4 regions of the Blastococcus sp. TML/C7B genome follow, and region 2 is predicted to be linked to each of the others. Evidence: riboswitches for the same ligand, from Rfam matches in the RefSeq annotation. Region 2 holds a riboswitch; each other region holds the start of a gene.
What was found. A riboswitch is a leader RNA that binds a small molecule or an ion and turns the genes downstream of it on or off. The one in region 2 is predicted to bind cyclic di-AMP.

Region 1 (7,703 bases), 990 kb from region 2:
CCAAGCCAGCCCGCGCTCCGAAGGCGCCTCCCGGCCGTTCGAGCCGGAAGGCGGCGTCGAGTGCTCAGTGGGGGTGACGGTCAAGGTCGTCTCAGTCGGCGAGCGCAGCATCGATCAGTTCGATGAACTCGTCGGTGGTCTGTGCCTCGACCTTCTCCCCGTTGAGGAAGAACGTCGGTGTGCCCTCCACGCCCAGCGCGAGACCGTCCCGGCGATCCTGCAGCACCCGCTCGAGCGTGGCGGGATCGCTGACCGTGGCGTCGTATTCGGTCATGTCGAGGCCCATTCCCTCGGCGAAGCCGCGGAAGACATCCGCCTGGGAGTCCTGACGCTCGCCCCACTCCGTCTGCGTCTCGTACATGCGGTGGTACATGTCTTCGAACCGGCCCTGTTGGGCTGCGGCCTCGACCGCCACGGCTGCGTTCTCGCCGTTGGCATGGCCCGGCATCGGAAAGTAGCGGGCGACGAAGGTGACCCGCCCGTCGTAGTCGTCGCGAAGCTGCTCAACGAACGGGTAAGCGGCCTTGCAGCCCTCGCACTCGAAGTCGAGGAACTCCACCAGCGTGACCCGGTCGTCGGCGGCGGTAGAGAGTCGGTGGCTGTCTTCGCGCACGACGGGTGCGCCGCCTGCTTCGGTCGTGCCGGTGTCGTCCGCCCCGGAGTTGTTCATTCCGAGGAGGACGGCGACAGTCACGACGAAGGCCGCCACCAGCGCGGCGGAAATCTTCAGGTTGGTGCTCAACCGCTCTCCTTGTTGATCCGTCCGGCGGGTCGAGCGGCCGACCGCGGCCGTCCCGCAGGCGGAGTCGGGCGGCTGCCTGCCCGCCTCTACTCTACGAAGGTACGTAGGAGAAGCTACAGCAGCTCGCTCGTCGGTGCGGCGCTCGTGCGCGTCGCGGGTCGGCTTGCCTCGCAGCTCGCCCTCCGAGCCTGATGGCGGTATGGCGGGTGTCCCATTCAGTCGCTTCGAAAGGCATGACCGTGGGACCACATTCAGGCGGGATGATGCGGATGCCCACCGAGCCCCCGACGCTGATGCGATTGCTCACCCCGCAGTTCGACGCCACGTCGGTCGTCCCGGGCTTGGCGGTGGTGGCGCTCATCGCCTACTTGCTGGGAGTGCGCGCGCTCCGCCGGAGGGGCAGCCGGTGGCCTTGGCACCGAACTGTGAACTTCGTGGCCGGCATCGTGACCGTGTTGTTGGTCACCGCCACCCAGGTCATGGGTTACGGGATGGTGCTGTTCTCGATTCACATGCTCCAGAAGATGGTTCTGACCGTGGTCTCGGCGATGCTGCTGATGCTGGGCGCCCCGGTGTCACTAGCGATTCGTGCTCTCCCGCGCCACGGGTGGGGCGCCCTCTCGCGACGACTCCTCTTGCGGGCATTGCGCTGCAAGGTGGCCCGAGTGCTCGCGCATCCCGTCGTCACGACCGTCATCTTCGTGGGCAGCCTTTATGGCATCTACTTCACGCCCACCTTCGACTTCCTGATGCGCAGCTGGTGGGGGAACGTCGCGATGCTCCTCTTCTTCTTGGGCACCGGCCTGCTGGCATTCGGCGGAGCGTTCGCGCTCGGTCCGTGGCCACACCGTGCCTCCGCTCCCATACGCATCGCGGAGCTGGGACTGCCCGGCCCGCTGCACGCATTTTTCGCGGTGGCGCTCATGATGGCCAGCGCTCCGGTCGTCCGGACCTTCGCGAACCCGCCGGCGGGCTGGGGCATCGATGTCATGACCGATCAGCTGGCGGCCGGGAACATTGTGTGGGGCTTCGGAGAAGTGCCCAGCGTCATTGCCTTCGTCATCGTCTACCTCCAGTGGAGCCGCTCGGAGGAGACGCTCACGAAGGTGAGCGATCGTCGGGTGGATGTCGAGCTCGAGGCCTACAACGCACGCCTCCGGAGAATGGCTCAGGAGTCGCGCAGTGGATAGTCCCTCTCGACTGTGGTCCGCATATACGGCGGTATGCGCGGGCGGACGGTCGCGACCAGACGACGACGCCCCCGGCTGTGTCGACCGGCGATCAGGCGGTCGGAAGGCTTCCCTACTATCTGGCGTAGGACGTGCCCGTAGAGGCGGAGTCGTAGCGCGTGAGCGCGATGATGCGGCGGGAGGCGACGTGCGATTCCAGGACAGCCGGGTCGGTAGCGAGGCGCGGGTCGTCTGCCGGTACAGCAGAGCGGCGTGCCCGTGACAGGCTCCACGATGGCGCGGGCGTGGTCGCGCCCGCCCGATGGCGGTCGGCCGGCTGCCCGCCGCCGGGCCCACGATGGCCGGGTCGAGGCGGTGGTCTCATGGCCGGTGGCCGCTTTCCTGGCGGCGGGCGGCGGGGTGTGCCTGTGGCTGGCCTTCCCGCCGTACGGACGGTGGCCGCTCGCTGTGGGTGGCCCCTTCGCCCTCGCTCTGGCGACGCGCGGCCGTAGTGCACGGTTGGGCGCCGCGCTGGGGATGCTGCTCGGCTCCAGCTTCTTGTTCCCGTTGCTGAACTGGACCGGCGTCTTCGTCGGCGATCTTCCCTGGCTGGCGCTATCAACTTTCCAAGCCGTCTTCTACGCCGCCTTGGGGGGCGTATCGGCCCTGGTCGGTCGGCTTCCGGCGGCTCCGGTCTGGATGGCGGCGTTGTGGGTGGGGCAGGAGGCAGCCCGTTCCCGCATCCCGTTCGGGGGCTTTCCGTGGGGACGACTTGGGTTCAGTCAGGCCGACGGGCCGATGGGTTCTTTCGCCGCGTACGGCGGCGTGTCGCTGGTGACCTTCGCCGTGGCGCTCACCGGCACGCTGCTCGCCTGCGCCATCTGGCGCTCCTTGCTCTGGCGACGTGAACGCCGAGCCGGCCAGGCTCGCGCCGTCGCGTTGCTCGTCGCCGCAGCGTTACTCGTCCCGGTGGTCGGGGCGCTTGCCTGGCTACCGCTGCCCGGGTCCAGCCTGACGGCCGGCGGGCCGACGGCCACGGTCGCTGTTGTCCAGGGCAATGTGCCCCGGGCCGGCCTGGACTTCAACGCCCAACGTCGCGCAGTCCTCGACAACCACGTCCAGCAGACACTGGCGCTGGCCGACAAGGTGGCTGGCGGTGCGGCCTTGCAGCCGGACCTCGTGATCTGGCCGGAGAACTCCTCCGACATTGATCCTTACAAGAACCCGGACGCGGCAGCCGCCATCGACCGAGCGGCGCGCGCAGTAGGCGTGCCGATCCTGATCGGTGCCGTCCTGGACGGGCCCGGGGAGAAGCTGACGAACGTCGGTGTGGTCTGGGATCCGGTGGAGGGTCCTGGCGAGCGCTACGCAAAGCGGCATCCCGTGCCGTTCGGCGAGTACATGCCGGCCCGCTCGTTCTTCCGGCTGTTCAGCGATCAGGTCGATCGCCTGCGTCGGGACTTCGTCGCGGGGGACGAGCCCGGCGTGCTGGACGTCGGGGGAGTGCGGATCGGAGACCTCATCTGTTTCGAGGTGGCCTACGACGGACTGGTGTCCGACGTCGTGGACGGCGGCGCCTCGCTCCTGGTGGTGCAGACCAACAACGCGACGTTCGGCTACACCGCCGAGAGCGAGCAGCAGTTAGCGATGAGCCGCCTGCGTGCCATCGAGCACGGCCGGACGGTCATCGTCGCTGCAACGAGCGGGATCTCCGCGATCGTCGCACCCGACGGCACTGTCGTCGACCGGTCCGAACTCTTCACGCCCTATCTCTTCAGCGGCGCCATCGCCCTGCGGCAGAACACCACCCTGGCGAGCCAAATCGGCGCGGGCGCCGAGTGGGCGGCCACCGCCACGGGCCTGGCCGCGCTGCTCGCTGCCGTCGTGCTCCGCCGACGTGAGCCACCTCGGTCGAACGTGCCTTCGAGCGCTCGCGACGTGACCGTGCCACGCAATGTCCACACCCACCAGCAAGGAGCCCGATGACATCCGACCAGTTCTCTGCCCTGTCCGACTCCCTCTTCAGCGCCTCGATCATCATCTATGCCCTCGCGGCGCTCGCCTTCTGCGGCGAGCTCGCGTTCGGAAGGCGCGCCTCCCGGCCGAGTCAAGAGCTGGTCACCGTCGGCGTGGGCACTTCCCTGCCCTCCCCGGAGGACGGAGCCCAGCCGCTGGCGGCGACGTCCGGCGCGGCCGGTCGCCGCTGGGGGCTCCTGGGCGTTGGGCTCACGGGTGCCGGCGCCCTCGCCAATGCCGGTGTGCTCGTCGCCCGCAGCGCGGCGACCGGACGAGTGCCATGGGGGAACATGTACGAGTTCGCAACTGCCTCCGTACTCGCCGGCGTCATTGCCTACCTCGTGTTCGCACTTCGGGCCCCGGCGGTGCGACGCATCGGAGCCTTCGTGCTCGGGCCCGTGGTGCTCGGGCTGGTTCTCATCGGGCTCTACCTCTATGCGGAATCCGGTCCCCTGATCGCCGCCCTGCGTTCGGACTGGCTGGCCGTGCACGTCTCCGCCGCCATCATCTCGTTCGGCATCTTCATCGTCAGCGCCGTCGCCAGCGCGCTGTACCTGGTCGCGGTCCACCGCGAGAAGACGCTGGGGGACGGCGGCCGCAGGAGCGGGGGGATCGCCGACAAGCTCCCCAACGTGGCCGTGCTCGACCGGGTGGCGCACCGCACCGCGGTCTTCGGTTTCCCCGTCTGGACGTTCGCGGTCATCGCCGGCGCGATCTGGGCGGAGAGCGCCTGGGGGCGGTTCTGGGGATGGGACCCGAAGGAGACCTGGGCCTTCATCTCCTGGGCTCTGTATGCGACCTACCTGCACGCCCGAACCACCGCCGGGTGGCGAGGCCGCCCGGCTGCGTGGGTGAACCTCATCGCCTTCGCGAGCCTCGTCTTCAACCTGCTGTTCGTGAACCTCGTGTCGACCGGTCTGCACTCCTACGGCGGCGTCTCGTGAGCTACGCGCGGCCCTCGGATGTCCTCGGCGCAGGTGTTTGACCGGCAGCTTCCTGGGCCTCCGTTATGCAACCGTGACAACTAAGCAACTTCGTACTACGGTTCCGGGCGGTCCTGCCGAGCTGTGCCTCTCGACCGGAGAGCCTCGGTCGGACCCCGCCTAACTGCCCGTGCCACACGGCCGGGCGGACCGGGGATCCACCGTCCCCCTGGGGTGAATCCCGCGTGCGCGACTGCGAGCACGCGGGTAGGGCGCCTTCCCGCCCGAACCCGTCAGCTAACCCGGTAGGCGGCGAGGAAGAACGGAGATCCGCCGCCTTGGCGACGCTGCACAACCGGTCTGTCCGCACGTCCGTCGTCCCGTCCGTAGTCCACTCCGACCGACCCCGCCGAGACGGTCGAATGGGTCCCTCCGGAGTCGGATCCGCGCTCCTCCGCCACCGCCGCACCGGCTTCGTGGCCGCCACGGCAGCGCTCGTCATCGGCCTGTCGGCCGTGACGGCACTGGCTGCTCCCGCCGATGGGCAGTCGAAGGAGGCCGTCCTGAGTACTGAGGTCGAGAGGATCTCGGGGCTGGTGGCCGCGGCGGAGAAGGATCTGGAGAGATTCACCGTGGAGGCGGAGGCCGCGGCCGACGCCTCCCGCGCCGCGCAGACTGCGCTTGCAGATGCAGAGACGCAAGCCGCTGCCGCTGCCGCTGAGCTGGAGGCGACTCGCGAGGCGGTCGATGCAGCTCGGGACGGTATCGCCGCGCTCGGCCGCGATGCCTTCATGGGTGCCGACCCGCTGGGCGATGCGGCCGTGCTGCTCGACGCGGCCGGCCCTGACGAGGTGCTGGAGAGGGCCGCGATGCTCGACCTCCTGGCGAGGATCGCGCCGAGCGGCTCGAGGGGTTCGAGGTGATCCAGGGGCGACAGGAGCGCGCGGATCGGGCGGCCCAGGCTGCGGTCGCGGAGCGTGATGCGGCGGTTCGTGCCTCGGTCGAGGCGGAGACTGCAGCCCAGGCGCAGCTCGCGGCATCTCAGCATGCGTACGACGTAGCTGCTGGGCAGAAGTTCGCCCTCGACGCGCAGCTCCGCGATGCGGAGATCGAGCTGCTGGGGGCGCAGGGAGTGGCGGATCCGGCTGCCGCACGGGACGAGCAGCAGCGAGGCGAACTGGCGATGGCGCGCGCCGGCACTGCCGCGCTCGTGGCCGGCCGGGTGACCTCCTGCTATGGAAGTCGGTCTGGCGCCACGCACAACGGCGTGGACATCGCCGCTCCCATCGGTACGCCCATCTATGCACCGGATGCCGGAGTGGTGCTGGACGCGGGACCGGCGAACGGCTTCGGCCTCGCCGTCTACATCCAGCACGCGGACGGCACCATCACCGTGTACGGCCACATCAACCAGTACTTCGTGACCGCGGGGCAGACGGTCGCCGCCGGTCAGCAGATCGCCGAGGTAGGCAACCGGGGGCAGTCGACGGGCCCGCACCTGCACATCGAGACCCATCGCGGAGGGCTGTACCAGCAGCGCGTCAATCCGGCGCCGTGGCTGAGTGCTCGCGGCATCACGCTCGGTGGCGGCTGTGGTTGATCCGTAGTGACGTCCGTAGCGACGCGCGCCACCGCATCAACCTGAACCTCCACCTGACGCAGGGCTCATAGGGCAGCGAAGCGGCCCGGCGGGCACTCAGAGTGTGCAGAGGATCACCGAGCGATCAAGAAGTGTGTGGTGAAAGTGCCGCGTGTTGCCGTCGCTACTAACGGTGATAGTGGGACTCTGCTCCGGCTCATACGCACCGCCACCCTCTTCCCCAGGGAGCGAGCCATGCCCGACCACCGTTCCCGCCGGCGCGCCAGCCTGACGGATGCTGGACTGTTGCATCACCGCTGGCGCACAGCGAGCCATCCTGGCCCCCGCCGTCCGCTGCGAGCCGCACTGGTCGTTGTACTGGTAGGCGTTGCCCTCGTCGGCGCCGCGACGCCGAGTCTCGGCGCTCCTGCGCCTACCAATCCCACGGACGGCCAGATCGGTGCCGCGCGGACCGAGCAGGAAACTGCGGCGGCCGAAGTCGGCCGCATCGCCGGCCTGGTCGCGGTCGCCGAGGCCGAGCTCGAACGCGTCGGCATCGAGGCCGAAGCCGCAGGGACCGCCTACATGATCGCCGAGGAGGCGCTCCAGCAGGCGCAGGTCGTGGCTGAGCAGAGGGCGGCCGAACTACAGGCGGCGGCGGCTGCCGTCGCCGTCGCGGAAGCCCGCATCGCCCGGTTCTCCCGCGACAGCTACATGAACGGGGCGACGATCTCCAGGACGGCCGCGCTGTTGAGCTCCGAGGGACCTGGCGAACTGATCCAGCGCGCCGCTCTGCTCGACTACGTCGCAGTCAACGAGGTGGACGTTCTCGGCCAGCTCCAGGTCGCCAAGGTGACTCAGGCCAACGCCGACTCCTCCGCTCGCGCCGCCCGCGACGAGATGGCCGCCGCCGAGGAGACGGCCCAGACCGCCAAGGCGCAAGCCGATGCGCGACTGGGCGCCCAGCAAGGCGCGTTCGCTGAGGTGGCCGCGCAGAAGGCCTCCTACGAGGCGGAACTCCAGGCCGCCCAGATCAAGGTGTTGGAGTTGCAAGGCGCACGGAACGCCTATCAGCAGTGGACGGCTCAGAAGCAGGCAGAGGAGGCCGCCGCCGCTGCCGCAGCAGAACGGTCGGCCCGGGAGGTCGCCGAGGCCGCAGCTGCGGCGCGGCGCAACAGCCCCAGCGACGCCCCCGCTAGCGGGTCGTCCGGCTACACCGCACCCTTCTCCGGACGCGTCACCAGTTGCTTCGGCGCACGCTGGGGAATCTCGCA
Region 2 (7,703 bases):
GCACCGGTGCCACCGGCCGGGAGCTGGAAGCGGTCACCGGCGAGAACGCCGCCGTCGAGCTCTGACCGGTCAGCCCGGCTCGTCGCCGTAGACGGCGGACAGCCAGATCCGCAGCAGCACGGGGACGACGTCGTCGGCGGCGACCGCAGGCCCGTCGCCGCTGAGCGAGCCGTAGATGACCCGCTCGTTCATCGAGGTCAGCGCGATCGCCAGGTCGCGGGCCGCGGGGCCGCCCGGTGCGGCGCCGCGGTCCCGCTCGGCCTCGATGACCGCGGTGCACCGCTGCACCCAGCGCTCGACGACCTCGGCCCACAGCCGGCGCACCTCGGCGCTGCCCGCGCGGGCCTCTGCCCAGGCGACGGTCAGCGCGCGGTGGGTGCGGAAGGTGTCGTGGTAGGCGGCCAGCGCCCGCTGCCAGCCCTGGCGCGGCTCGACCACCGAGCCGTCGAAGACCGCGTCCATCGCCGCGTCGGCTTCGGCGACCACCCGGTCCAGCAACGTCAGCAGCACGGCGTCCTTGGACGGGAAGTAGAAGTAGAAGGTGGGTCGGGAGATGCCGGCGCCGCGCGCCAGGTCGTCGACCGAGATGGCGCCCAGCGGCCGCTCCTCGAGCAACCGCTCCGCCGTCGCCAGGATGGCCAGCTCCCGGTCGTCGCCGGAGGTGCGCGCCGGGCGCCGGCCGCGCCCTCCCGGCGGTGCCGCGTCGTCGGACATGCGGGCGAGGCTACCGGCGCGCGACGCGTAACTCGACACCCTGTTGACTCGTTCGACAGAGCGTCGATAGCGTCCGCGGTGCGCAGTTCCGCGGCCGCCGGACGCCCGACGCCCGAGCCCGAACCGCCGACCCCCGCGGCCGGCCCGTTCCTGGAGTGTGGACATGAGTCCCGAGCACGTGGACGTCCTGATCATCGGCGCCGGCCTGTCCGGCATCGGCGCCGCCTGCCACCTGCAGGCCGAGTGCCCCGGCAAGACCTACGCGGTGCTGGAGTCGCGCGGGGCCATCGGCGGCACGTGGGACCTCTTCCGCTACCCCGGCATCCGCTCGGACTCCGACATGTTCACCCTCGGCTACGCCTTCAAGCCCTGGACCGGCCCGAAGTCGATCGCCGACGGTGAGTCGATCCGCGAGTACATCGTCGAGACCGCCCGGGAACACGGTGTCGAGGAGAAGATCCGCTTCCACCACGAGGTGCTCTCCGCCGACTGGTCGAGCGCCGACGCGCGGTGGACGGTCACCGCCCGGCGCACCGACACGGGGGAGACGGTGCAGCTGACCTGCTCCTGGCTGTCGGTCTGCTCCGGCTACTACCGCTACGACGAGGGCTTCCGGCCGGAGTTCCCCGGCGAGGAGCGCTTCGCCGGCGAGCTGATCCACCCGCAGCACTGGCCGGAGGACTTCGACGCCACCGGCAAGCGCGTCGTCGTCATCGGCAGCGGCGCCACCGCGGTCACCCTGGTGCCCAACCTCGCCGAGGACGCCGCCTCGGTCACCATGCTGCAGCGGACGCCGAGCTACATCCTGTCGCTGCCCGGCAAGGACCCGCTGGCCGAGCTCCTGCGCAGCCGGCTGCCCGCGAAGGTCGCCTATCCGATCGTGCGGTGGAAGAACGTGCTCACGTCCACCGCGCTGTTCCAGGCCAGCCGGCGCTGGCCGAACGGCGTCCGGAAGCTGATCCGCCGGCTCACCGAGAAGCAGCTGCCGGCCGGCTTCGCGGTCGACGAGCACTTCAACCCGCCCTACGACCCGTGGGACCAGCGGCTGTGCCTCGTCCCCGACGGCGACCTGTTCCGCAGCCTGCGCGAGGGCTCGGCCTCGATCGTCACCGACCGGATCGCGACCTTCACCGAGACCGGTATCGAGCTGGCGTCCGGCGGGCACCTCGACGCCGACGTCGTCATCACCGCCACCGGGCTCAACCTGCTGGCGATGGGCGGCATGGAGCTGCGCCTCGACGGCGAGCCCGTCGACGTCTCGGAGACGGTCTCCTACAAGGGGATGATGCTCTCCGGCGTCCCGAACTTCTCCATGGTCATCGGCTACACGAACGCCTCCTGGACGCTCAAGGCCGACCTGGTGAACCGCTACGTCTGCCGGCTGCTCCAGCACCTGGACCGCCGCGGCCTGGCCGTCGCCACCCCGCTCGCCCCGCCGGAGGGCGCGGACCTGCCCTTCCTGGACCTGGCGGCGGGCTACGTGCAGCGCAGCCTCGCCCAGCTGCCCAAGCAGGGGCGGCGCACCCCGTGGCGGCTGCACCAGAACTACATCCGCGACGTGCAGCTCATGCGCCGCGGCCCGCTCGAGGACGAGGGCATCACCTTCAGCGCCGCTCCTGCCCGGGCCGAGCGGGCGGCCGCCTGATGCGCGGCTACGAGTTCGCCGGCGGCACCGCGATCGTCACCGGCGCGGCCAGCGGCATCGGCGAGGCCCTCGCCGTCCAGCTCGCCGACCGCGGCAGCGCTCTCGTGCTGGTCGATCGGGACGCCGAACGGCTGGCCGGCGTGGCCGACAGGATCCGCCGGTCTCACCCTCGACTCGAGGTCGAGACCTATGTCGCCGACCTCGTGGACGAGGCGGCCACCGACGCCCTGGGCGCGCAGCTCGCGGCCGCCCACCCCGGGACGACGCTGCTGGTCAACAACGCCGGCGTCGCCCTCGGCGGGCGCTTCGACCAGGTGACGCTCGAGGAGTTCGACTGGGTCCTGGCGATCAACTTCCGCGCCGTCGTCCGGCTGACCGCGGCGCTGCTGCCGGTGCTCAAGGCCAACCCCGGCTCGCACCTGGTCAACGTCTCCAGCATCTTCGGCATCTTCGCCCCGCCCGGGCAGGCCGCCTACGCCGCCAGCAAGTTCGCCGTCCGCGGCTTCAGCGAGTCGCTGCGGCACGAGCTCGCCGACGACGGCGTCGGGGTGACCGTCGTCCACCCCGGCGGCATCCGCACGCGGATCGCCGAGACCGCGCGGCTGGGCTCCGGGGTGGACCCCGAGGAGGTCGCGGCCGGCCGCGAGCAGATGGCCCGGCTGCTGCGCATGCCGCCCGAGAAGGCGGCCGCCCGGATCGTCACCGCCATCGAGCGACGCCGACCCCGGCTGCTCATCGGCCTGAGCGCGACGGTGCCCGACGTGCTGGTGCGGCTCCGGCCGGGCGCCTACTGGCGGCTGGTCGCCCGGGGGATCGGCGCGCGCCGCGCGGCGGCCGCGCGAGACTGACCGGGTGACGTCGGTCCCCGCCTCCTTCATCCGCGCCCACACCCGGCCCGAGCGGCCCTCGCTGGTGCCGGAGGTGCAGCTGCTGGTCGCCGCCGACGTCGTCGCGCTCTGGGAGGCGATGGCGGTCGAGCAGGGCCGCACGGCGCAGGAGCCGCCGTTCTGGGCCGCGGCCTGGCCGGGTGGCCAGGCGCTGGCGCGGTACGTGCTCGACCACCCGGAGCTGGTCGCCGGCCGCACCGTGCTCGACCTCGGCGCCGGCAGCGGCCTGGTGGCGGTCGCCGCGGTCGTGGCCGGTGCCGGCCGGGTGATCGCGAGCGAGATCGACCCCTTCGGCCGGGCGGCCATCCCGGAGAACGCGGCGCTCAACGGGGTGTCGGGGATCGAACCGGTCGGCGACCTGCTGGGGGAGGCGCCACCGGCCGTGGACGTCGTCCTGGCCGGGGACGTCTGCTACGACCGGACCATGACCGAGCAGGTGCTGCCCTTCCTGGAGGCGGCCCGCGCCGCCGGCGCCGAGGTGCTCGTCGGTGACCCCGGCCGGCCCTACCTGCCGCACGACCGGCTCACCGAGGCCGCCGTGCACGACATCCCCGACGGGGACGCCTCGGCGGCCGGTCCGGCCCGTGTGCGGAGGACCACGGTGTGGCGCCTGCCCTGACGGGAACACCTCACGCATTTGACATGCGTCACGCGAGGAATTCGCGCCAGCGTTTGTCACGGCGCGATAACGCCGGTTACGTTGGACCGGTCCGGAAGGCGGCCCCCCACCGGGGGCGCTGCGCCGGGCGCCGCCGAATCGCCCAGCGAGGCGAACCGGGGACCCACCGCACCACTGGGGTGAATCCCGGCTCCGGATCTCCAGTCCGGAGCGGGTAGGGCTGCTTCCCGCCCGAACCCGTCAGCTAACTCGGTAGGCGGCTCACGGAAGAACTGGACAGCTGCGGAACACGACGCCGCCCCTGCGAGGGCGGCCGTTCTGCTGCGCCCTGACACCCGGAGCTCACCCCCCTCATGAACCTCCGCACCACCCTGAACGCACGCCTGCGCCGCCGCCCGCCCGTGGGCCCGCGCCGCTCCGCCCTGTTCCTCGGCGTCGCCGCCGCTGGAGCACTGATGGTGAACACCCTCGCCGCCGGCGAGCCCGCCGCGCACGCCGAGGCCCAGACCGAGTCGATGAGCGTCGCCCAGCAGCTGGGCATCGAGCAGAGCTCGGTGCTGGACGCCGCGGCCGTGGAGCCGCTCCAGGAGCTGGCCGCCAGCCGCAGCGCCCGCGACGCCGACCAGGCGACCGCCGCCCTCAACCAGCTCGCCGCCGAGCAGGCCGAGCGGGACCGGCTCGCGGCCGAGGAGGCCGCCCGGATCGCCGCCGAGGAGGCCGCCCGCGCCGAGGCCGCGCGCGCCGCCGAGGCAGCCCGTGCGGCGGAGGCGGCCCGTGCCGCCGAGGCCGCCCGCAAGGCCGCTCCTGCCCCCGCTCCCGCCGCACCGCGGGCCGCCGCCGGCTCGGCCGCCGCCGCGCCGTCGGGCTCCTACCAGAGCTACGCGCTGCAGAAGCTCGGTGGCGACAGCGGGCAGTTCTCCTGCCTCGAGAAGCTCTGGGGCAAGGAGAGCGGCTGGAACCCCAACGCGCAGAACCCGACCAGCACCGCGTACGGCATCCCGCAGTTCCTGAACAGCACCTGGGCCGGCACGGGGATCGCCAAGACCTCCGACGGCTACCGGCAGATCGACGCGGGCCTGATCTACATCAACAACCGCTTCGGCTCCCCGTGCGGCGCCTGGGCGCACTCGCAGGCCAAGGGCTGGTACTGAGCCCCCGCGCCGGGCACTGACCCGGCGCTGCACGCCCCACCGGTTCCGCCGGGATCACCGATCCCGGCGGAACCGTTGCGTCCGGGGTCAGTCGAGCAGGCCGGCCTCGGCCTTGGCCAGCAGCGCGGTGCGGACGGCGGCGTCGACGGTCGCGGCGAAGGCCGGGTCCGCCGCGCTGCGCTCCTCGACCGCCTCGAGCATGGCCGGGAAGGTCGTGGGGGCGACGGTGAGCACCAGCGTGCCCCCGGCGGCCAGGAAGCGGATCGCGCGCTCGCCCACCGGGGTGGCCGCCACGGCGGCGGCGTTGCCGAGGTCGTCGGAGATGACGGGGCCGGTGAAGCCGAGCGTGCCGCGCAGCAGCTCCCGCACGACGACGGGGGAGAACGCCGCCGGGGCCGTCGGGTCGATCCGGCCGTAGGTCGCCGAGGACGTCATCACCATCGGCGGGGCATCGGCCGCGGCCAGCGTGCCGGCGAACGCGGTCACCTGGTCGTCGCCCGCGGTGGTCACCGGGTCGACGACGTCGGCGGTGTCGTCGGTGTTGCCGCGGACCCGTCCGAGACCCGGGAAGTGCTTGAGCGTGGCGGTGACCCCGGCCGCCGCCAGGCCGTCGACGACGGCGCCCGCCGCGGGGGTCACCTCCGCGCCGGTGCTGCCGTACTGCCGGTCGAAGACGCCGATCGGTCCGTTGGTGTCCTCGGTGCCGGCGGGCACGACGTCGACGACCGGAGCCAGGTTGAGGTTGATGCCGGCGTCGCGCAGCTGGCTGCCGAGCCGGCCGGCCAGCTCGGCCAGTTGCCCGGCGGGCAGGTCGCCCTGGTCGGTGGCGGGCGGCAGCCGGTCGAACCCCGGGCCTTTGAGGGTCTGCACGGCGCCGCCCTCCTGGTCGACGGCGATCCACAGCCCCGGCCCGGTGGCGTCGGCCTGCCAGCCGGCGGTGAGCTCGGCGAGCTCCGCCGCCGGGGCGGCGGGGCGGCCGGCGAGGAAGATCCCGCCGACGCCCTGCTCGACCAGGCCGGCGCCGCTGCCCAGCGCGTCGGCGGGCACGCCCACCACGAACAGCTGCGCGATCTCCTCCCGGCGGTCGAGGGCCTCCAGCGCCGCGGCCACCCGTGCTTCGGCGTCGTCGCCGGGTCCGCCGGCCGGCGGCTCGGCGCTCGCGGATGCCGACGGCGGAGCAGTCGCGGAGGAGGGGGCCGCGCCCGTCGCCGGCTCCTCGCCGCCGCAGGCCGCCAGGCCGAGGGCCAGGGACGCCAGGACGGCGGTGGCGCGGACGGCGGTGCGGCGCATGGCTCTCCTCCGGAACTCCTCCCGGGGGAGGCGGCTCGGCGCCCGCTGACCGGCGGGCACCCGGAGCGAGTCTGCCGCCCGGGGTGCCCCCGGTCCGGGACCGGCATAGCGTCGGGTCGTGACCGAGGAGCGACCAGGACCGGAACGCGGCGTCCCGCCCGGCCTCGTGGGCCGGTCGATCGAGGAGTTCGTCACCCAGCTGCGGAGCTTCACCGACCGGGCGCGCACCGTCGCGGGCTCCGTGCCCACCCGGCTGTCCCTGCCCGCCCTGCCCAGCCCGCCGGGCGCGCTGTCGGCCGCCCAGCTGCGCGCCATCGCCGAGATGGTGACCGCGCAGCGGGCCGCGATCGGCGGCATGCGCGCCCAGCTGGACGCCTTCGACCAGCAGCTCGCCGTCTTCGAGCGGATCCTCGAGCCCCTGGTCGAGTGGAGCGGCACGTGGGCGCGCCTCGAGGAGGCGGTCGGCGACCTGGTGCGCCGGGACGGCGGCCCGGACGAACCGGTGCCGGACCGGGGCCCCGACCCGTCGCCCTGACGGCGGGACGCGGCCGGGTCAGCGCCAGGTGGTGATGCGGACCGTCGTCCCGAGGGACGAGGACCGGACCTGCACCAGGTCGCAGAGCTGGTTGACCAGGTGCAGCCCCCGCCCACCGGGCCGGTCCGGCGGGGGACGGCGGCGGCCGACCAGCGGGTCGGCGATGTGCCCGCCGTCGCCGAACTCCACGACGGCGGCGTCCTCGGTGTCCCAGAGCGCCAGCGTGCCGCGCCCTCCGCCGTGGCGCAGGGAGTTGGTGACCACCTCCGAGGCGGCCAGCTCCAGCGCCTCGACCTGGGCGCCGGCCAGCCCGCAGGAGCGGGCGAACGAGGCGACCGTCCCGCGGATGGCCCGGAGGTCGTCGGCGCCGTAGCTGCCCCGCAGCGCCACGTCGGTGCGCTGCGGGAGCGGAGCGCCGAACGTCTCGGCGGCGGCCGCGCGGGAGTAGGCGGTGCTGGGGCGGCGGCGCCCCGCGCTGGAGACCAGGGGGTGGGACTGCAGCGCGCCCGTGCGGACCGCACGGGGCAGGTGGGCCTGGTCGTACGGGCACAGCAGCCGCCACGCCGGCCCGCCGCCGAAGGCGGTGTTCAGCAGCAGCTCGTGCAGCCGGCAATCCACGTACTCGGCGTCGCGACGGCCGGGCCAGGCGGGCTCGCCGACGCCGCGCAGCCCGCAGCCGGCCACCCCGGCGGCGGCGACCACCTCGTCCCACGCCCCGATGATCCGGGCGGGGTTGGCTCCGAGGGTGCTCATGTCCAGCCACCGCACGGCGGCGGCGTCCCCGCCCAGCGCCGCCTGCAGCAGCCGGAGCCGGCCGGGTGGCTCCGGCGACCACGACGCGCTCGCCGCGGTCCAGCCCCTC
Region 3 (7,703 bases), on a different contig from region 2:
TCGACCTGGTGCTCGCCAGCATCGGGATCGTCATCCAGCAGCTGGTGTCACTGGCCTCCGACGCCAGCCGTGACGCGCTCACCGGGCTGCACAACCGCCGCGGCTTCGACCAGGCGCTCGAGGAGCTCATGGCCGAGGCCTCGCGCTCCGGCGAGCCGCTGTCCGCCGTCCTCATCGACGTCGACCACTTCAAGACCGTCAACGACACCCACGGCCACGAGGAGGGCGACCGGGTGCTGCGCCGGGTCGCCGACGACTGGCGCGGCGAGCTGCCTGCCGGCGCGCTGCTGGCCCGCCACGGCGGCGACGAGTTCTCCCTGCTCCTACCCGGCCGGACGGGGGAGGAGGCGCTCGCCCTCGTCCGCCGGGTCTGCGCGCTGCACGACGGGGTGTCGCTGTCCTGCGGCGTCGCCCAGTACCGCCCGGGCGACAGCGCCTCGCAGCTCATGCGCAGCGCCGACCGCGCCCTCTACGACGCCAAGATCCTCGGCCGGGGCCGGGCCGAGCTGGTCGGCTCCGACTCCGGCGGCTCCGGCAGCCGGGTTCCGCAGCCCAGCTGATCCTCAGGGGACGACGACGGCGCGGCCGCGCAGCGTCCCCTCGTGCATCCGGCGGTAGGCCTCGGGCGCCTCCTCGATCGTGAACCGCTCCACCTCGACGTGGATCGCACCGCTGCGGGCCAGGTCCAGCACCTCGATCAGCTCCGACCGGGTGCCCCAGTACGGCGCGCGCACCGTGGCGCCCATCGGCGTCGAGAAGAAGCCGGTGGGCAGCACCGCGCCGCCGATGCCGACGATCTGGATGACGCCGTCCATCGCCACGGTCTGCCGGGCGATCTCCAGCGTCGGGGCGGCGCCGACGAAGTCGAACACCGCCTGCGCGCCCACCCCGCCGGTCAGCTCGCGGATCGCCGCGACCGCCGACTCGTCGGAGTGCAGCGCGCGGTGCGCGCCGACCTCGCGGGCGAGCTTGAGCTTGTCGTCGCTGAGGTCCAGGGCGACGACGGTCGCCCCGGTGATCGCCCGCAGGATCTGGATGCCCACGTGCCCGAGCCCGCCGACGCCGATCACCACGGCGGTGCTCCCGGCCGGCAGCGCGCCGAGCGAGGAGACGATCGCGTGGTACGGCGTCAGCCCGGCATCGGTGAGCGAGACCGCGGACACCGGGTCGAGGTCGCCGAGCGGGACCAGGTGCCGGGCGTCGTCCACAATCAGGTACTCGGCCAGAGCGCCGGGCGCGCCCAGCCCGGGCGGGTAGATGCCGAGCCCGCCCGCATGCGGGCAGTAGTTCTCCGCACCCCGGGCGCAGGCGTGGCACCGCCCGCAGCCCCACGCGCCGTAGACGGCGACCGGCTGGCCCAGCTCGACGCCGCTCACGCCGTCGCCGAGCGCGTCGACGACGCCGGCGCCCTCGTGGCCCAGCGTCAGCGGCAGCTGATAGACGCCCTCGGGCAGGCTCATCACGAACGCATCCGAGTGGCACAGCCCGGCCGCGGTCACCTTCAACCGCACCTGGCCCGGCCCCGGTTCGGGCGTCGGGATCTCCACGACCTCGGGTTCGCTGCCGACGGTCCGGTACTGCACTGCGCGCATGTCAGCTCCTCGCGGGACGACGATGCCCCGACCCTAGGGCCCCGCGCCGACGAGCAGACCGTCGCAACCCGCCGCTAGGGTCGCGCCGTCCCCGCCGCTCTGACCAGGAGATCCCGTGCGCCGGCCCGATCCTCCCTCGCCCCGGCCGCTCCCGCGCCCGGCCCGCCTCGCTGCCGCCGCGCTGGGCCGCCGGTGGAAGCTGCCCGCCCCACTCGCGCCGGTCCAGGTGCTGGGCGACGTCGACGTCCCGATGCGCGACGGCGCCGCGCTGCGGGCCGACGTCTACCTGCCCGCCACCGCCGGCCCGCACCCCGTGGTGCTGCTGCGCTCCCCGTACGGGCGTGGAGCCGGGTTCGCCGTGTCCACGGCGGTGCCGTACGCCGAGCGCGGTTACGCCGTGGTCCTGCAGAGCGTGCGCGGCACCTTCGGCTCCGGTGGCGACTTCACGCCCGTGGTCAACGAGGAGCACGACGGCCAGGACACCGGCGCGTGGCTGCGCGAGCAGCCCTGGTTCGACGGCCGGCTGGCCACCCTCGGGCCCAGCTACCTCGGCTACACGCAGTGGGCGCTGGCGCTCGACCCGCCGCCCGAGCTCACGGCCATGGTCCTGCACATCGGCCCGCACGACCTCGCCCAGGCCGGGCTGATCGACGGCGCCTTCCAGCTCACCAACCTGGCGATCTGGACCGACCTGGTCGCCCACCAGGAGCAGGTCGGCTTCCTGCGCGGCCTGGTCCGGCTGGCGACGGCGGAGCGGCGGCTGGCCCCCTTCCTCGGCGAGCTGCCGCTGCAGGGCCTGGCCGAGCGGTTCGGCGGCACCCCGGCGCCCTGGTTCGACGAGTGGATGGACCACCCCGACCTCGCCGACCCCTACTGGGACCGGTACCGCGCGACGCCGGCCGTGCACTCCTCGACCGTGCCCACGATGCTCATCGGCGGCTGGCAGGACTGGTTCCTCGAGCAGACGCTGTACCAGTACGGCGTCCTGCGGCAGCGCGGCGTCGACGTCGCCCTGACCCTCGGCCCCTGGGCGCACCTGGGCATCGACCCCGCGGTCACGACGCCGGAGAGCCTGGCCTGGCTCGCCATCCACCTGCCCGTGGACGGCGCTCCGCCGGCACCCGAGCGGCCCGAGCCGGTGCGGGTGCACGTCAGCGGCGCCCGCACCTGGCGGACGCTGCCCGACTGGCCCCCGGTGGCCACCGAGCGCACCTTCCACCTCGCCGGCGGCGGCCGACTGGTCGACGACGCCCCCGTCGAGGCCGCGGTCACCCGGTTCACCTACGACCCGACCGATCCGACGCCCTCGATCGGCGGGCGGGTGCTCGCGAACAGCGCCGGGCAGCGGGACAACCGGGCGCTCGAGGCCCGCGCCGACGTCCGCACCTTCACCACCGAGCCGTTGCGCCGACCGGTGGAGGTCCAGGGCGGGGTGCGGGTGCGGCTGGTCGTCGAGTCGGACAACCCGTACGCCGACGTGTTCGTGCGGCTCTGCGACGTCCAGCCGAACGGCGCCTCGATCAACGTGACCGACCGGCTGGTCCGGCTCGATCCGGCGCCGGGGGAGGTGCCGCGCGCGGGGCTGCGGACGATCCGAGACCACCCTGACCGACACCGCGCACCGCTTCCGCGCCGGCCACCGGATCCGCCTGCAGGTCTCCGGTGGGGCGCACCCGCGCTACGCCCGCAACCTCGGCACCGGCGAGCCGCTCGGGAAGGCCACGCGCAGCCGACCGGTCACCCACCGGATCCGCTCCGGCGGGCCGACGCCGTCGTCGATCACCCTCCCGACGGTCTGATCGGTGCGTGGCCGTTCGGGGACGCGGGCGGGAGCAGCAGCCCGAGAAGCGGAGCGGCGCCCTCCGCGCTGAAGTCGGTGACCGGGACGACCGCGCCACCCTCCGGGCGCGCCCAGCAGGGCAGGTCCTCGGCCCGCCCGCCGGGGAGGACCACCGGGACCAGGGCGGGGCAGTGGCCGGGCGGGACGTCGACCTCCCGACTCGGCAGGGCCGTCGACGCGACGACCAGCACCCAGGAGACGGTGGTGTCCTCCAGCAGCCGCTGCAGGTCCGGGGGCTCGTTGGACGTCAGCGACTTCCAGCCACGCCTCGACGCCGGCGGTGGCGAGGAACGCGCAGAAGGCGCGCGTTTGGTCGGCCTCCGCGGGGCCGGCCGGCGCGGCCAGCACCAGCACACGGCCTCCCGTCGGCCGGGTTCGGTTCGCTTCGGTTCCGGTATCCACGGTTACCCCCTGCGGTCCACCGCGCAGAGTGGCACCGCGACGGGCGGGCGGACAGGTCTTGCGGCGCGGCCGGGCGGCGGGCGTCAGCCGCCGTCGGCCAGCCAGCGCTCGACCCGGTCCAGCTCGGCGTGCGTGAGCCCGGTGGAGTAGGCGGGCGCCACCACCAGCACCTGGCCGTGGCCGCTGATCCACGCGCTCGCGTCGTCGGCCTGGTCGGCGAGGTCGTCGTCGATCCAGACGATGCGGCGGCCCGGCTCCGCCGCTGCGACGGCCTGCGCGGCGGTCAGCTTCCACCAGCCGGCGACGCCGCCGAGCGTGCCGCCGAAGCCGGTGGGCAGCGCGTCGCGGCCGTGCGTGCGCAGCCCGCGGGGCAGCCCCAGCGGCCCGGCCAGCAGCTCGTCGGCGAGCTCGGTCCACGTGGTCAGCCACTGCAGCTCCACCCGGCCGGACTCGTGCAACGCCCGCAGCCGGGCCACGACCGACGGATCCCAGGACAGGACGTAGCCGTTGAAGCGGCCGCGCCGCCAACCCACGGGCAGGTCGTGCCGGACGGCGTTGAGCACGCCGTCGACGTCGAGCAGCAGCACCGGGGGAGGAGGCGTCACCTCGTCGTCCCTACCCGGCGCGGGCTCCTGCCGCTCAGGCGGTGATGGCGTCGCGACGGGCCACGCGCAGCCGCCGGCGCTCGCGCTCGGAGAGCCCGCCCCAGATGCCGAAGCGCTCGTCGTTGCGCAGCGCGAACTCCAGGCACTCGGCCCGCACGTCGCAGCCGGTGCAGACGCGCTTGGCGTCGCGGGTCGAGCCGCCCTTCTCCGGGAAGAACGCCTCCGGGTCGGTCTCACCGCACAGCGCCGACAGCCGCCACGACTCGTCGTCGGGGGCGACGGGCTCGGTCCACGGGGTGCTCCACGACGGCTGGTCGTGGGTGTCGACCGTCTCGTCGGGGACCAGGGACAGGAAGGGGCGGTAGGACGAAGGCACAGCGCTGCTCCAGGGGAAGTGGGGCGGGGGGTGACGGACCGGTACGGGCCGTCGGCTGGCACTGACGTTATCTGCGCGTGATCTGACGCGCTCCGGCGGATCAACCCGAAACCGGACCGTCCGGTTGGCGCATTGTGTGGACACGTCGACGGGTCGCCATGTCGCCGTGTCGACACCGGGCCGGTGATGGCCCGGCCCGGTGCCGACAGCTGCGGAGATCAGGCGACGCGGCGGGTGCTGTGGTAGCCGGGCACCGAGTCGACCCGCACGATCGAGACCGGCTTCCCGTAGGTCGACGAGTGCACCATCATCCCGTTGCCGATGGCCATCCCCACGTGCCCGACCGGGTCGTAGAACGTGATCAGGTCACCCGGCTGCATGGCGTACCAGGGGACCTCGACGCCGGCGGTCGCCTGTGCGCGCGACGTGCGCGGCAGCTGCACGCCGGCCGCCTTGTAGGCCGCGAAGGTCAGACCCGAGCAGTCGAAGCCGCCGGGGCCCGTGCCGCCGTACACGTACGGCTTGCCCTGCTGCGCCAGGGCGTGGTTGACGGCCGCCTGCGTGGTCGGCGTCGGTGCCGGGGCTGCGGAGAACATCACGGGCGCAGCGGCGGCGGGCGGGGCGACGGCGACCGAGGCGGCCAGGGGGGTGAGGGCGAGACCGGCGCCGGTGAGGAGGGCGAGGGTCGCCCCGCGGACGCGGCTGGACGAGGACGTGCGGGTAGTCGTCATGGACGACGCGTTCTCCTGTTCTCCATCAACCGCCTACCGAGTTAGCTGACGGGTTCGGGCGGGGAGATCGCCCGGCGGGACCGGTCGAGCCGGTCGCGCTTCACCCCAGGGACTGCGCGTGGGTCCCCGGCCCGGCGCCGAGACGTTCGGCGCCGGTTCGGCGGTGTCCGGCCGGGTGTCGCCGGAGGCGACGTCGAAGGCCTCGGCCGGACCGCGACGACGCTAGGTGGATCGACCGGCCCCTGCCGGACCGCGCCGCGGCGTCGTCCGGGTGATGGGCCGGCCGCCACGCCCGGGTGCCCGTTGGGCGACTCGCGGCCCCAGCACGCCGGTCGCCGTCCGGCCCCGCCGGCACCTCTCGCCCACATAGCGGAACGTGATCGGGCGCTTACTTCTCTGTGCGAGGCGTGGCGTCACCGACGGCAGCGGCCCACTCACGCGGCTCGGCGCCGATCGCGTCCTCCGGCCGGTGGACCGGGATCCCGACGGGGGTTGGCGGCCGCCGTCACGGGGCAGGGACGGGGTCAGTCCACAGCTGAGGAGGCGAACATGGCCGGAATGCTCCGGAAGCTCATCGCGTCCGGGGTCGCCGCACGGGTGATCCAGGAAGCGCGCAAGCCGCAGAACCAGGCGAAGCTCAAGAAGATGCTCGCCGACTTCCAGAACAAGAACGCCGGCGGCAAGCGCCCCCGCTGACCCACCGGCGCCCGACGACGGCCCCCGACCGCATCCGCCGGTCGGGGGCCGTCGCACGTCCGGCGCCGGGCCCCTGGCGACGGCGGTGTAGTAGACCGGGGGCGTGATCCGCATCGCCGTCCTCGACGACTACCAGTCCGTCGCCGCCGACTTCTGCGACTGGTCCCGCGTGCCGGGGCCGGTCCAGGTGGTCGGGTTCCACGACTCGGTCTCCGACGTCGAGGCGCTCGCCGCGCGGCTGGAGCCCTTCGACGTCGTCGTCGCCATGCGGGAGCGCACCGAGTTCCAGCGGGACCTGCTCGAGCGGCTGCCGAACCTGCGGCTGCTGGTGACCACGGGCATGCGCAACCGCGCGATCGACGTCGCCGCGGCCGCCGAGCGGGGCATCACCGTCTGCGGGACCGGTGCGGGGGCGGCAGCCACCGCCGAGCTCACCTGGGGGCTGGTCCTGGCCACGCTGCGGCACATCCCGCGCGAGGACGCCTCCGTCCGGGCCGGGGGCTGGCAGCAGACCCTCGGCGGCGACCTGGACGGCGCCCGGCTCGGCGTCGTCGGGCTGGGGCGGCTCGGCAGCCGGGTCGCCCGCGTCGGCCAGGCGTTCGGCATGGACGTCGTGGCGTGGAGCCAGAACCTCACCGACGAGCGGGCCGCGGAGGTCGGCGTCCGCCGGGTGGAGCGCGACGAGCTCTTCGCCACCGCCGACGTCGTCACGGTCCACCTGCTGCTGTCCCGGCGGACCCGCGGCCTCATCGGCGCCGACGACCTCGGCCGGATGAAGCCGACCGCCGTCCTGGTCAACACCAGCCGCGGGCCGATCGTCGACCAGCAGGCGCTCCTCGACGCGCTGCACGGCGGCCGGATCGCCGGCGCCGGGCTCGACGTCTTCGACACCGAGCCGCTGCCCCGGGACCACCCGCTGCGCTCGGCCCCGCGCACCGTGCTCACCCCGCACCTGGGCTACGTCACCCGTGGCACCTACGAGGTGTTCTACGGCGAAGCGGTGGAGGACGTCGCCGCGTGGGTGGCCGGCGAGCCCGTGCGGGTGCTCGAGCCGTAGGACCGCGGACGCCGCCCACCCGGGCCAGGGGGTCCGCCCGGGGGGCGGTCCGTCGGTCCTAGTGCTCTGAGTCGCCACAGACTCAGAGCACTAGATCCGGCAGGACGACCTGCCGGGGAGCGGGTCAGACCAGGAAGCGGTAGGCCGTCGACCCGGGCAGCAGGTGCTCGATGCGCAGCGGGCTGGCCTCGACCCGCTCGAGCAGCTCGGCCAGGCCCTCGACCCGGCCCAGCTCGATGCCGGTCAGCGCGGCGCCGGTCTCCCGGTTGTCGCGCTTGACGTACTCGAACCGCACGATGTCGTCGTCCGGGCCGAGCACCTCGTCGAGGAAGCGGCGCAGCGCGCCGGGTTCCTGCGGGAACTCGACGAGGAAGTAGTGCTTGAGCCCGCGGTGCACCAGCGAG
Region 4 (7,703 bases), on a different contig from region 2:
CCGTCGAGGGAGGTCACGAAGTTCACCCGCAGGGCGCGGCCGCCGGGCAGGCGGTAGGCCTCGACCAACCCGTCGTCGTCGAGCTCGGACCCCGGGTGGGGCAGCAGCCGGCGCACGTCAGCGGGTGCTGAGCACGGCCGCGCTCTCCGGCGGCATCGTGACCGTGCTGCCGTCGACCCCGGGCAGCTCGGCGGTGGCGAACAGGACCTCGTCGGCGGGCCGGTCCAGGTCGATCTCCCGTGGCTCCGCGGCGAGGTTGACCACCACGCGCAGCGCGCCGCGGTGCACGACCAGCCAGCGGTCGGCGTCGTCCCAGTCGACCTCGACGGCGGTCAGGTCCGAGTCGACGAGGTCGGGGTGCGCCCGGCGGAGCGCCAGCAGTGACCGGTGGACGGCGAGCAGCCGGTCGTGCGGTTCCTGGGTCGGCTGCCGACCAGTCGAGCTTCGAGCGGGTGAAGGTCTCCGGGTCCTGCGGGTCGGGGACGACGTCGGCGTCCCAGCCGTGCTCGGCGAACTCGCCGATCCGCCCCTCGGCGGTGGCCTTGCCCAGCTCCGGCTCGGGGTGGCTGGTGAAGAACTGCCACGGCGTGCTCGCGCCCCACTCCTCGCCCATGAAGAGCATCGGCGTGAACGGGCTGGTGAGCACGACGGTCGCGCCGACGGCGAGCATCGCGGGGGAGAGGGTCGCCGAGATGCGGTCGCCGACGGCGCGGTTGCCGATCTGGTCGTGGTCCTGCAGGTAGCCGAGGAACTTCCAGCCCGGCAGCGTCGCGGTGTCGACCGGGCGGCCGTGGTGCCGGCGGCGGAAGCTGGACCAGGCGCCGTCGTGGAAGAACGCGCCGGTGAGCACCTTGGCCAGGCCCGCGACGCCGGCCTCGGCGAAGTCGGAGTAGTAGCCCTGGCCCTCCCCGGTCAGCGTCGAGTGCAGCGCGTGGTGGAAGTCGTCGCTCCACTGCGCGGTCAGGCCGATGCCGCCGGCGACGCGCGGGGTCACCATGCGCGGGTCGTTGAGGTCGCTCTCCGCGATCAGCGTCAGCGGCCGGCCGAGGGCGACCGACAGCTTGTCGACCTCCTGGGCCATCTCCTCGAGCACGTGGGTGGCGCGCTCGTCGACCAGCGCGTGCACGGCGTCCAGCCGCAGCCCGTCGACGTGCATGTCGCGCAGCCACATCAGCGCGTTGTCGATGACGTAGCGGCGCACCTCGTCGGAGTCCGGGCCGGAGAGGTTGATCGAGTTGCCCCACGTGTTCGCGCCGCCCTCGGCGAAGATCGGGAAGAACTCGGGCAGGTAGTTCCCCGAGGGGCCGAGGTGGTTGTAGACGACGTCCTGGATGACGCCCAGGCCCTGCTGGTGACAGGCGTCCACGAACCGCTGGTAGGCCGCCGGGCCGCCGTACTCCTCCTGCACCGCGTACCAGAGGACGCCGTCGTACCCCCAGTTGTGCGTGCCGTTGAAGCCGTTCACCGGGAGCAGCTCGACGAAGTCCACCCCCAGCCGGACCAGGTGGCCGAGGCGGCCGATCGCGGCGTCGAACGTGCCCTCGGGGGTGAAGGTGCCGACGTGCAGCTCGTAGACGACGCCGCCGGCCAGCGGGCGGCCGGTCCAGGCGCGGTCGCCCCACGCGTAGGCCTCGGGCTCGTGGCGCCGGGAGAGCCCGTGCACGCCGGCGGGCTGGCGGCGCGAGCGCGGGTCGGGCCGCGGCGTCTCGTTCTCGTCGAGGAGGAACCCGTAGTCGGCCTCCGGGCCCGCGTCCACCTCGGCGCGCCACCAGCCGTCGTCGTCCCGCGTCATGTCGTGGACGGTGCCGTCGACCTGGACGCGCACCCGCTCCGGCAGCGGGGCCCAGACGGCGAACTCGACGGGTGCGGACATGCGGGGGCCTCCGGGACGTGCGCGGGAAGGCCGCGGTGGCGGCCGGAGGCATCATGCCCGCACCGGCGGCCGCCAACCGCCGCGTGCGCGGACGGGGAGCCCGCCGGGTGGCGGCGGGCTCCCCGTGGCGGGTCAGCCGACGAGCACGAGCCGCTGGCCGACCTCGAGCCGGTCGGGGTTCTGCAGCTGGTCCCGGTTGGCCGCGTAGAGGGCGCGCCAGCCGCCTGCGATGCCCTGCGCCTGGGCGATCTTGCTCAGCGTGTCGCCCCGCCGGACCGTGTAGCTGCCGGTGGTCGCCGCGGGCGTCGAGCTCCCGGCCGAGGGCTGCTGGACCGGCGCCTGCTGGACCGGCGCCTGCTGGACCGGCGGCGCGGCCGGCGCCGGGGCGGGCGTCGTCGCCTGCCCCTGGATCGGGTCGTCGAGGTGGACGTGGCAGTTGTCCCAGGCCCCCGGGCCCTGGACGGCGAGCAGCGCCTCGGCGACCGCGATCTGCTGCGCCTTGGTGGCCAGGTCGGCGCGCGGGGCGTAGGCGAGACCGCCGAAGGCCTCCCACGAGGACTGCCGGAACTGGAGGCCCCCGTAGAAGCCGTTCCCCGTGTTGATGCTCCAGTTGCCGGTGGACTCGCACTGGGCGACGGCGTCCCAGTTGTTCTGCGCGGCCTGCGCCGAGGTGCTGAGCGCACCGAGCGAGACGGCGGCGATCCCGGTGAGGACGACGGCTCCGCGGCGCAGGCCGCGGGCAGGCGTCATCGACTGGCTGTGCGTGGACATGTTCCTCCGATGCACCGCCGGCGGGGTGAGCTGTCGGGTTCGGGCGATCGGTGCCCGGCCGCTCCTCGCGGCTTCACCCCGAGACGCCGTGGGCGTCGGGATCCTGGGTCCCCCGCCCCCGTCCACGGGTTGTTCGTGTGCACGCCGCCGGACGGGGTTGGGCGGGGCGGCGCGGTGCCGGGCCGGACGGCCGGAGCACCCGGAGGACGGTAGTTACCGTTTCGTTATCCGTCGCCCGCCTCCGGCGTGGCGTGGCCGCCACGCCGGAAAACGGGGCCAGCTCGACATGCGCGGTCACACCTACCGCCCGCGCCGGCCGGTCTCAGGCGAGCGTCACCGGGTCACCGCTGCGGACGACGCCCTCGCCGGTCACGTCGGCGTAGACGCCGGCGCACGCCCAGGTGCCCAGGCCCGGGATCTCTCGGCGGTGGTGGCGGGCGACGGTGCGCAGCGTGCCGCGGTCCTCGGGCAGGTCGCCCTGGGCCAGCGTCGTCATGACGCAGCGCATCGTCAGCATGCTCACGCCGGCCCGCGCGGAGTCGCCGAGGCCCAGGCTGCGGCCGACCCACGCGTCCTCCGCGAAGCCTGGATCGGTGCCCCCGATGAGCACGTTCGGCCGGTAGCGGAGGACGTCGAAGTCGCTGCCCCCGCCGAGCGCGGTGAGCTGTTCGAGCGTGGCCCGGGTGAGCACGTGCAGGGCGGCCAGATCGAAGAAGGTGCCGGGCGGCGCCATCATCCCGAGGCCGATGGCGCTGACCGGCTCGCTGCCCTCGTAGGCGTGCGTCGTCCCCTCGATGAACTCCGCCGGCGCCAGGCCCTCGATGTCGGGCCACTGCTCCTCGAAGCGGCTGCCCTCGGGCACCTCGCTGGTCAACCGGACCGGGCGGCCGAGCAGCTCGGAGAGCGCGGAGTCGGTGCCGGCGTCGTCGCTGCGCAGCTCGCGGCCGTCGGGCAGCGCGAGCACCACCGGCGGCAGCGGGGAGCCCGCCTCGGGCTCGCTCGCGAACCGGGCCGACAGCCCGAGCAGCGCACCCCACTTGCGCGGGTGCTTGGCGCTGGCCACCGTCCCGTCGGTGGTGTCGACCAGGGCGTAGGCGCGGTCGCCGAGCACGCCGCGCCCGGTCAGCCGCACCTCCTCGACCTGCTCGCCGAGCAGGGACTTCACCGGGAAGCGGTACAGCGCGTCGATGTGCACGCGCGCATCAGACCACGAGAGGGCCCCGAGACCTGCACACTCGTGGCTTTCCGGGCGCTGAAGGCCCCGAGTGTGCAGATCTCGCGGAGGTCAGTCCCGGACGAGCAGGGCGACGGGCAGCCGGGCGAGCAGCACGTCGGCGGCCACGCCGCCGACGTCGGAGACGAACCGCTCACCGGTCAGCAGGTCGCGCCACGCACCGGTGGGGAGCTCCAGCGCGGTGTCGCCCCAGCCGTCTCGGGCCAGCCGGGCGGGCAGCCGGGTCGCCACGACGACGACGCCGTTCCCGTCGGGGCCGCCGCGGTCGTAGGCGACCAGGCACTCGGCGGCCGATCCCCGCACCTCCACCGGCGCGTAGCCGGCGAACAGCTCGGGGGAGTCGCGGCGGGCTCGGAGCACCCGCGAGGTGACCAGCAGCTTCGCCGCTCCGCTGCCGTCGACGGTGGGTACCTCGCCGGCCTCGAGCGCGGCCAGCATCCGCCGCCGCAGGTCGTAGTCCACCGGTCGCCGGTTGTCCGGGTCGACCAGCGAGAGGTCGTGCAGCTCGGTGCCCTGGTAGACGTCGGGGACGCCGGGCATCGTCAGCTGCATCAGCTTCTGCGCCAGCGAGTTCGACCAGCCCAGCGGCGCGATGCGGGCGACGAACGCCTCGATCTCCGCCGTCGTCGCCGGGTCGTCGAACGCGGCGTCGACCAGCGCGTGCAGCTGGTCCTCGAACTCCGAGGACGGATCGGTCCAGGTCGTCGAGGTGCCTGCCTCGCGCGCCGCCTTCTCCACGTAGGCGTGCGCCCGCTCCCGCGAGAGCGGCCAGGCGCCGACCAGGTTCTGCCACACCAGGTGCGCCAGCGGGCGGTCGGCCAGCGGGTGCCGGGCCAGCCAGCCGCGCACCAGCGCCGCCCACTCCGAGGGCAGCTCGGCGAGCACCGCCAGGCGGGCCCGCACGTCCTCGCTGCGCTTGGTGTCGTGCGTCGACAGCGTGGTCATCGCCTGCGGCTTGACCGCCAGCCGGTGCGCCTGCGCCGCGTGGAAGTCCGCGACCGAGCCCCCGAGGTGCGCGGGGTCCCCACCCACCTCGTTGAGCGCGACGAACCGGGACCACCGGTAGTAGGCGCTGTCCTCGACGCCCTTGGCCATGACCGGGCCGCTGGTCTGCTCGAAGCGGGTGGCCGCCTCGGTGCCCGCCTGCGACAGGACGCCGTACAGCGCGTCGACGGCCGGCACCAGGTCCGGCCGGCCGGCCCGGACCGCGGCGACCGCCCGGTCCAGGTGCTCCCGGCCGTCGGGCAGGTAGCTGCGGTAGACGCCGAAGGTCGCCAGCAGCTCGGCCAGCGCCTCGGTCTGCTGCGCCCGGTCGATGCCGGGCAGCTCGCCGACGACCCGCACCAGCCGGGCCACCTCCGAGCCGAGCATCCCGTCGGTGACCTCGCGCTTGCAGTCGTGCACCAGCTGGGCGTAGTCGACGGTGCGCCCGGACAGCTCGGTGTCCAGCGCGGACAGCGCCGGCTCGCCGGCCGGGTCGACCAGCACCCGGTCGACCTCGGTGAGCGCGTCGTAGCCCGTCGTCCCCGCTGTCGCCCAGCCCTCGGGCAGCTCCTCACCGGGCTCCAGGATCTTCTCGACCACCGTCCAGCGGTTGCCCGACGCCTCGGCCAGCCGGTGGAGGTAGCCCTTCGGGTCGGCCAGGCCGTCCGGGTGGTCGATCCGCAACCCGTCGACGGCGCCGTCGCGCACCAGCTGCAGCACCAGCTCGTGGGTGGCGTCGAAGACCGCCGGGTCCTCCACGCGCAGCCCGGCGAGGGTGTTGATCGCGAAGAACCGCCGGTAGTTGAGGTCGGAGTCCGCGCGCCGCCAGTCGACCAGCTCGTAGTGCTGGCGGGCGTGCACCTCCTGCGGCGTCCCCTCACCCGTGCCCGGCGCGATGGGGAAGCGGTTGTCGTAGTAGTGCAGCTCGCCGGCTCCGTCACCCCCACCCTCCCGACCGACGATCTTCAGCTCGGCGAGGTCGTCCGCCGAGCCGAGCACCGGGATGCGGACCTTGCCGCCGCCGAACTCCCAGTCGATGTCGAACGCCGCCGCGTGCTCGCTGGCCGGCCCGTGCTGCAGCACGTCCCACCACCACGGCGCGGCCGCCGGGTCGTCGACGCCCATGTGGTTGGGGACCAGGTCGAGCACGAGGCCCAGCCCGCGCTCGTGCAGCGCCGCGACGAACCGGTCGAACGCCGCGCGGCCGCCGCGCGCCTCGTCGATGTGCGCGTGGTCGACGGTGTCGTAGCCGTGCGTGCTGCCCTCCGCCGAGCGCAGCAGAGGGGAGGAGTAGGCGTGCGTGACACCCAGGTCGGCCAGGTAGTCCGCGACCTCGGCGGCGTCGTCGAGGGTGAAGCCGGCGTGCACCTGCAGCCGGTAGGTGGCCGCCGGCACGCCGCGCCGGCGGTCCCCGTTCTCCTCGGTCACTGCGCGGGCCCGGTGAGGACGACGATCGAGCGGGCCTGCACGGTCACGGTCTCGCCGGGCTTGACCTCGACCGGCTCCACCTCGTTCATCTCGGAGGTGTCGAGGACGGTGGTCCAGCTCCAGGAGTAGTCGTCGCTGGGCAGCGTGAACTCGATCGCCTCGTGCGAGGCGTTGTACGCCAGGTAGAAGTGGTCGTCCGTCACGTACTCGCCGCGTTCGTCCATCTCCCGGATCCCGACACCGTTGAGGTAGACGGCCAGGGACTTGGCGTGCGCGGCGTCCCAGTCCTCGTCGGCCATCTCCTCACCGGCGGGGGTGAGCCAGGCGATGTCGGGCACCGGGTCGCCCAGCCCGCGGCGCACCGGGCGACCGTTGAAGAACCGGCGACGGCGGAACGTCGGGTGGTCGCAGCGCAGCTGGGTGACCGTCTTGGTGAACTCGAGCAGCCCTTCGTCGACGTTCTCCCAGTCGATCCAGGTGAGCTCGGAGTCCTGGCAGTAGCCGTTGTTGTTGCCGCCCTGCGACCGGCCGAGCTCGTCGCCGTGCAGCAGCATCGGCACGCCCTGGCTCAGCATCATCGTGGCGATGAAGTTGCGCCGCTGCTGGGCGCGCAGCTGCAGCACCTCGGGGTCGTCGGTCTCGCCTTCGACGCCGTGGTTCCAGCTGCGGTTGTGGCTCTCGCCGTCGTTGTTGCCCTCGCCGTTGGCCTCGTTGTGCTTCTCGTTGTAGGAGACGAGGTCGTTGAGCGTGAAGCCGTCGTGCGCGGTGACGAAGTTGATGCTGGCGACCGGGCGCCGGCCGGAGTGCTGGTAGAGGTCGGAGGAGCCGGAGATGCGGTCGGCGAACTCGCCTATCGTCCCGCCCTCGCCGCGCCAGAAGTCGCGGACGGTGTCGCGGTACTTGCCGTTCCACTCCGTCCACAGCGCGGGGAAGTTGCCGACCTGGTAGCCGCCGTCGCCGATGTCCCAGGGCTCGGCGATGAGCTTGACCTGGCTGACGACCGGGTCCTGGTGGACCAGGTCGAAGAAGGCCGAGAGCCGGTCGACCTCGTGGAACTGGCGGGCCAGGGTGGAGGCGAGGTCGAAGCGGAAGCCGTCGACGTGCATCTCGGTGACCCAGTAGCGCAGCGAGTCCATGATCCAGCTGCAGCGACTGCGGGAGCCGGACGTTGAGCGAGTTCCCGGTGCCGGTGGTGTCCATGTAGTACTGCTGGTCGTCCTCGACGAGCCGGTAGTACGTCCGGTTGTCGATGCCCTTGAACGACAGCGTCGGGCCCAGGTGGTTGCCCTCGGCGGTGTGGTTGTAGACGACGTCGAGGATGACCTCGATGCCCGCCTCGTGCAGGGCCCGGACCATGCCCTTGAACTCCTGCACCTGCTGGCCGTTGCTCGACTGCGCGTACTCGTTGTGCGG

Region 1: linked by a shared signal. The riboswitch ahead of JKP76_RS21700 (hypothetical protein) and the one ahead of JKP76_RS13295 (lytic transglycosylase domain-containing protein) in region 2 are both predicted to bind cyclic di-AMP.
Region 3: linked by a shared signal. The riboswitch ahead of JKP76_RS11350 (C40 family peptidase) and the one ahead of JKP76_RS13295 (lytic transglycosylase domain-containing protein) in region 2 are both predicted to bind cyclic di-AMP.
Region 4: linked by a shared signal. The riboswitch ahead of JKP76_RS22980 (transglycosylase family protein) and the one ahead of JKP76_RS13295 (lytic transglycosylase domain-containing protein) in region 2 are both predicted to bind cyclic di-AMP.

The regions. Positions count from the first base shown of each region.
Region 1 covers NZ_JAEOAA010000002.1:1,039,584-1,047,286, reverse strand. Annotated here, with positions in the region: gene JKP76_RS17935 (vitamin K epoxide reductase family protein) at 1-84, opposite strand, end outside; gene JKP76_RS17930 (thioredoxin domain-containing protein) at 92-742, opposite strand; gene JKP76_RS17925 (cytochrome c oxidase assembly protein) at 1,012-1,932, shown strand; gene lnt (apolipoprotein N-acyltransferase) at 2,302-3,897, shown strand; gene ccsB (c-type cytochrome biogenesis protein CcsB) at 3,894-4,871, shown strand; cyclic di-AMP (ydaO/yuaA leader) riboswitch at 5,032-5,177, shown strand; gene JKP76_RS21700 (hypothetical protein) at 5,327-5,773, shown strand; gene JKP76_RS23645 (M23 family metallopeptidase) at 5,770-6,450, shown strand; gene JKP76_RS17905 (M23 family metallopeptidase) at 6,685-7,703, shown strand, end outside.
Region 2 covers NZ_JAEOAA010000002.1:53,700-61,402, forward strand. Annotated here, with positions in the region: gene JKP76_RS13270 (universal stress protein) at 1-65, shown strand, start outside; gene JKP76_RS13275 (TetR/AcrR family transcriptional regulator) at 70-714, opposite strand; gene JKP76_RS13280 (NAD(P)/FAD-dependent oxidoreductase) at 878-2,359, shown strand; gene JKP76_RS13285 (SDR family oxidoreductase) at 2,359-3,207, shown strand; gene JKP76_RS13290 (methyltransferase) at 3,212-3,865, shown strand; cyclic di-AMP (ydaO/yuaA leader) riboswitch at 3,987-4,139, shown strand; gene JKP76_RS13295 (lytic transglycosylase domain-containing protein) at 4,219-5,016, shown strand; gene JKP76_RS13300 (glycoside hydrolase family 3 protein) at 5,104-6,306, opposite strand; gene JKP76_RS13305 (hypothetical protein) at 6,425-6,841, shown strand; partial or broken gene JKP76_RS13310 (anti-sigma factor RsbA family regulatory protein) at 6,860-7,651, opposite strand; partial or broken gene JKP76_RS24085 (MEDS domain-containing protein) at 7,668-7,703, opposite strand, start outside.
Region 3 covers NZ_JAEOAA010000001.1:2,346,360-2,354,062, forward strand. Annotated here, with positions in the region: gene JKP76_RS11325 (diguanylate cyclase) at 1-560, shown strand, start outside; gene JKP76_RS11330 (NAD(P)-dependent alcohol dehydrogenase) at 564-1,592, opposite strand; partial or broken gene JKP76_RS24030 (CocE/NonD family hydrolase) at 1,843-3,129, shown strand; gene JKP76_RS24035 (hypothetical protein) at 3,242-3,391, shown strand; gene JKP76_RS11340 (HAD domain-containing protein) at 3,918-4,439, opposite strand; gene JKP76_RS23440 (WhiB family transcriptional regulator) at 4,474-4,815, opposite strand; gene JKP76_RS11350 (C40 family peptidase) at 5,034-5,546, opposite strand; cyclic di-AMP (ydaO/yuaA leader) riboswitch at 5,562-5,708, opposite strand; gene JKP76_RS11355 (hypothetical protein) at 6,096-6,242, shown strand; gene JKP76_RS11360 (D-2-hydroxyacid dehydrogenase family protein) at 6,346-7,299, shown strand; gene ilvA (threonine ammonia-lyase IlvA) at 7,424-7,703, opposite strand, start outside.
Region 4 covers NZ_JAEOAA010000001.1:2,536,128-2,543,830, forward strand. Annotated here, with positions in the region: gene JKP76_RS12300 (dihydrofolate reductase family protein) at 1-68, opposite strand, end outside; gene JKP76_RS20995 (DUF3459 domain-containing protein) at 118-402, opposite strand; partial or broken gene treZ (malto-oligosyltrehalose trehalohydrolase) at 479-1,873, opposite strand; gene JKP76_RS22980 (transglycosylase family protein) at 2,006-2,644, opposite strand; cyclic di-AMP (ydaO/yuaA leader) riboswitch at 2,644-2,790, opposite strand; gene JKP76_RS12315 (MOSC domain-containing protein) at 2,967-3,839, opposite strand; gene treY (malto-oligosyltrehalose synthase) at 3,930-6,290, opposite strand; gene JKP76_RS24055 (alpha-amylase family glycosyl hydrolase) at 6,287-7,426, opposite strand; partial or broken gene JKP76_RS24060 (glycogen debranching enzyme) at 7,626-7,703, opposite strand, start outside.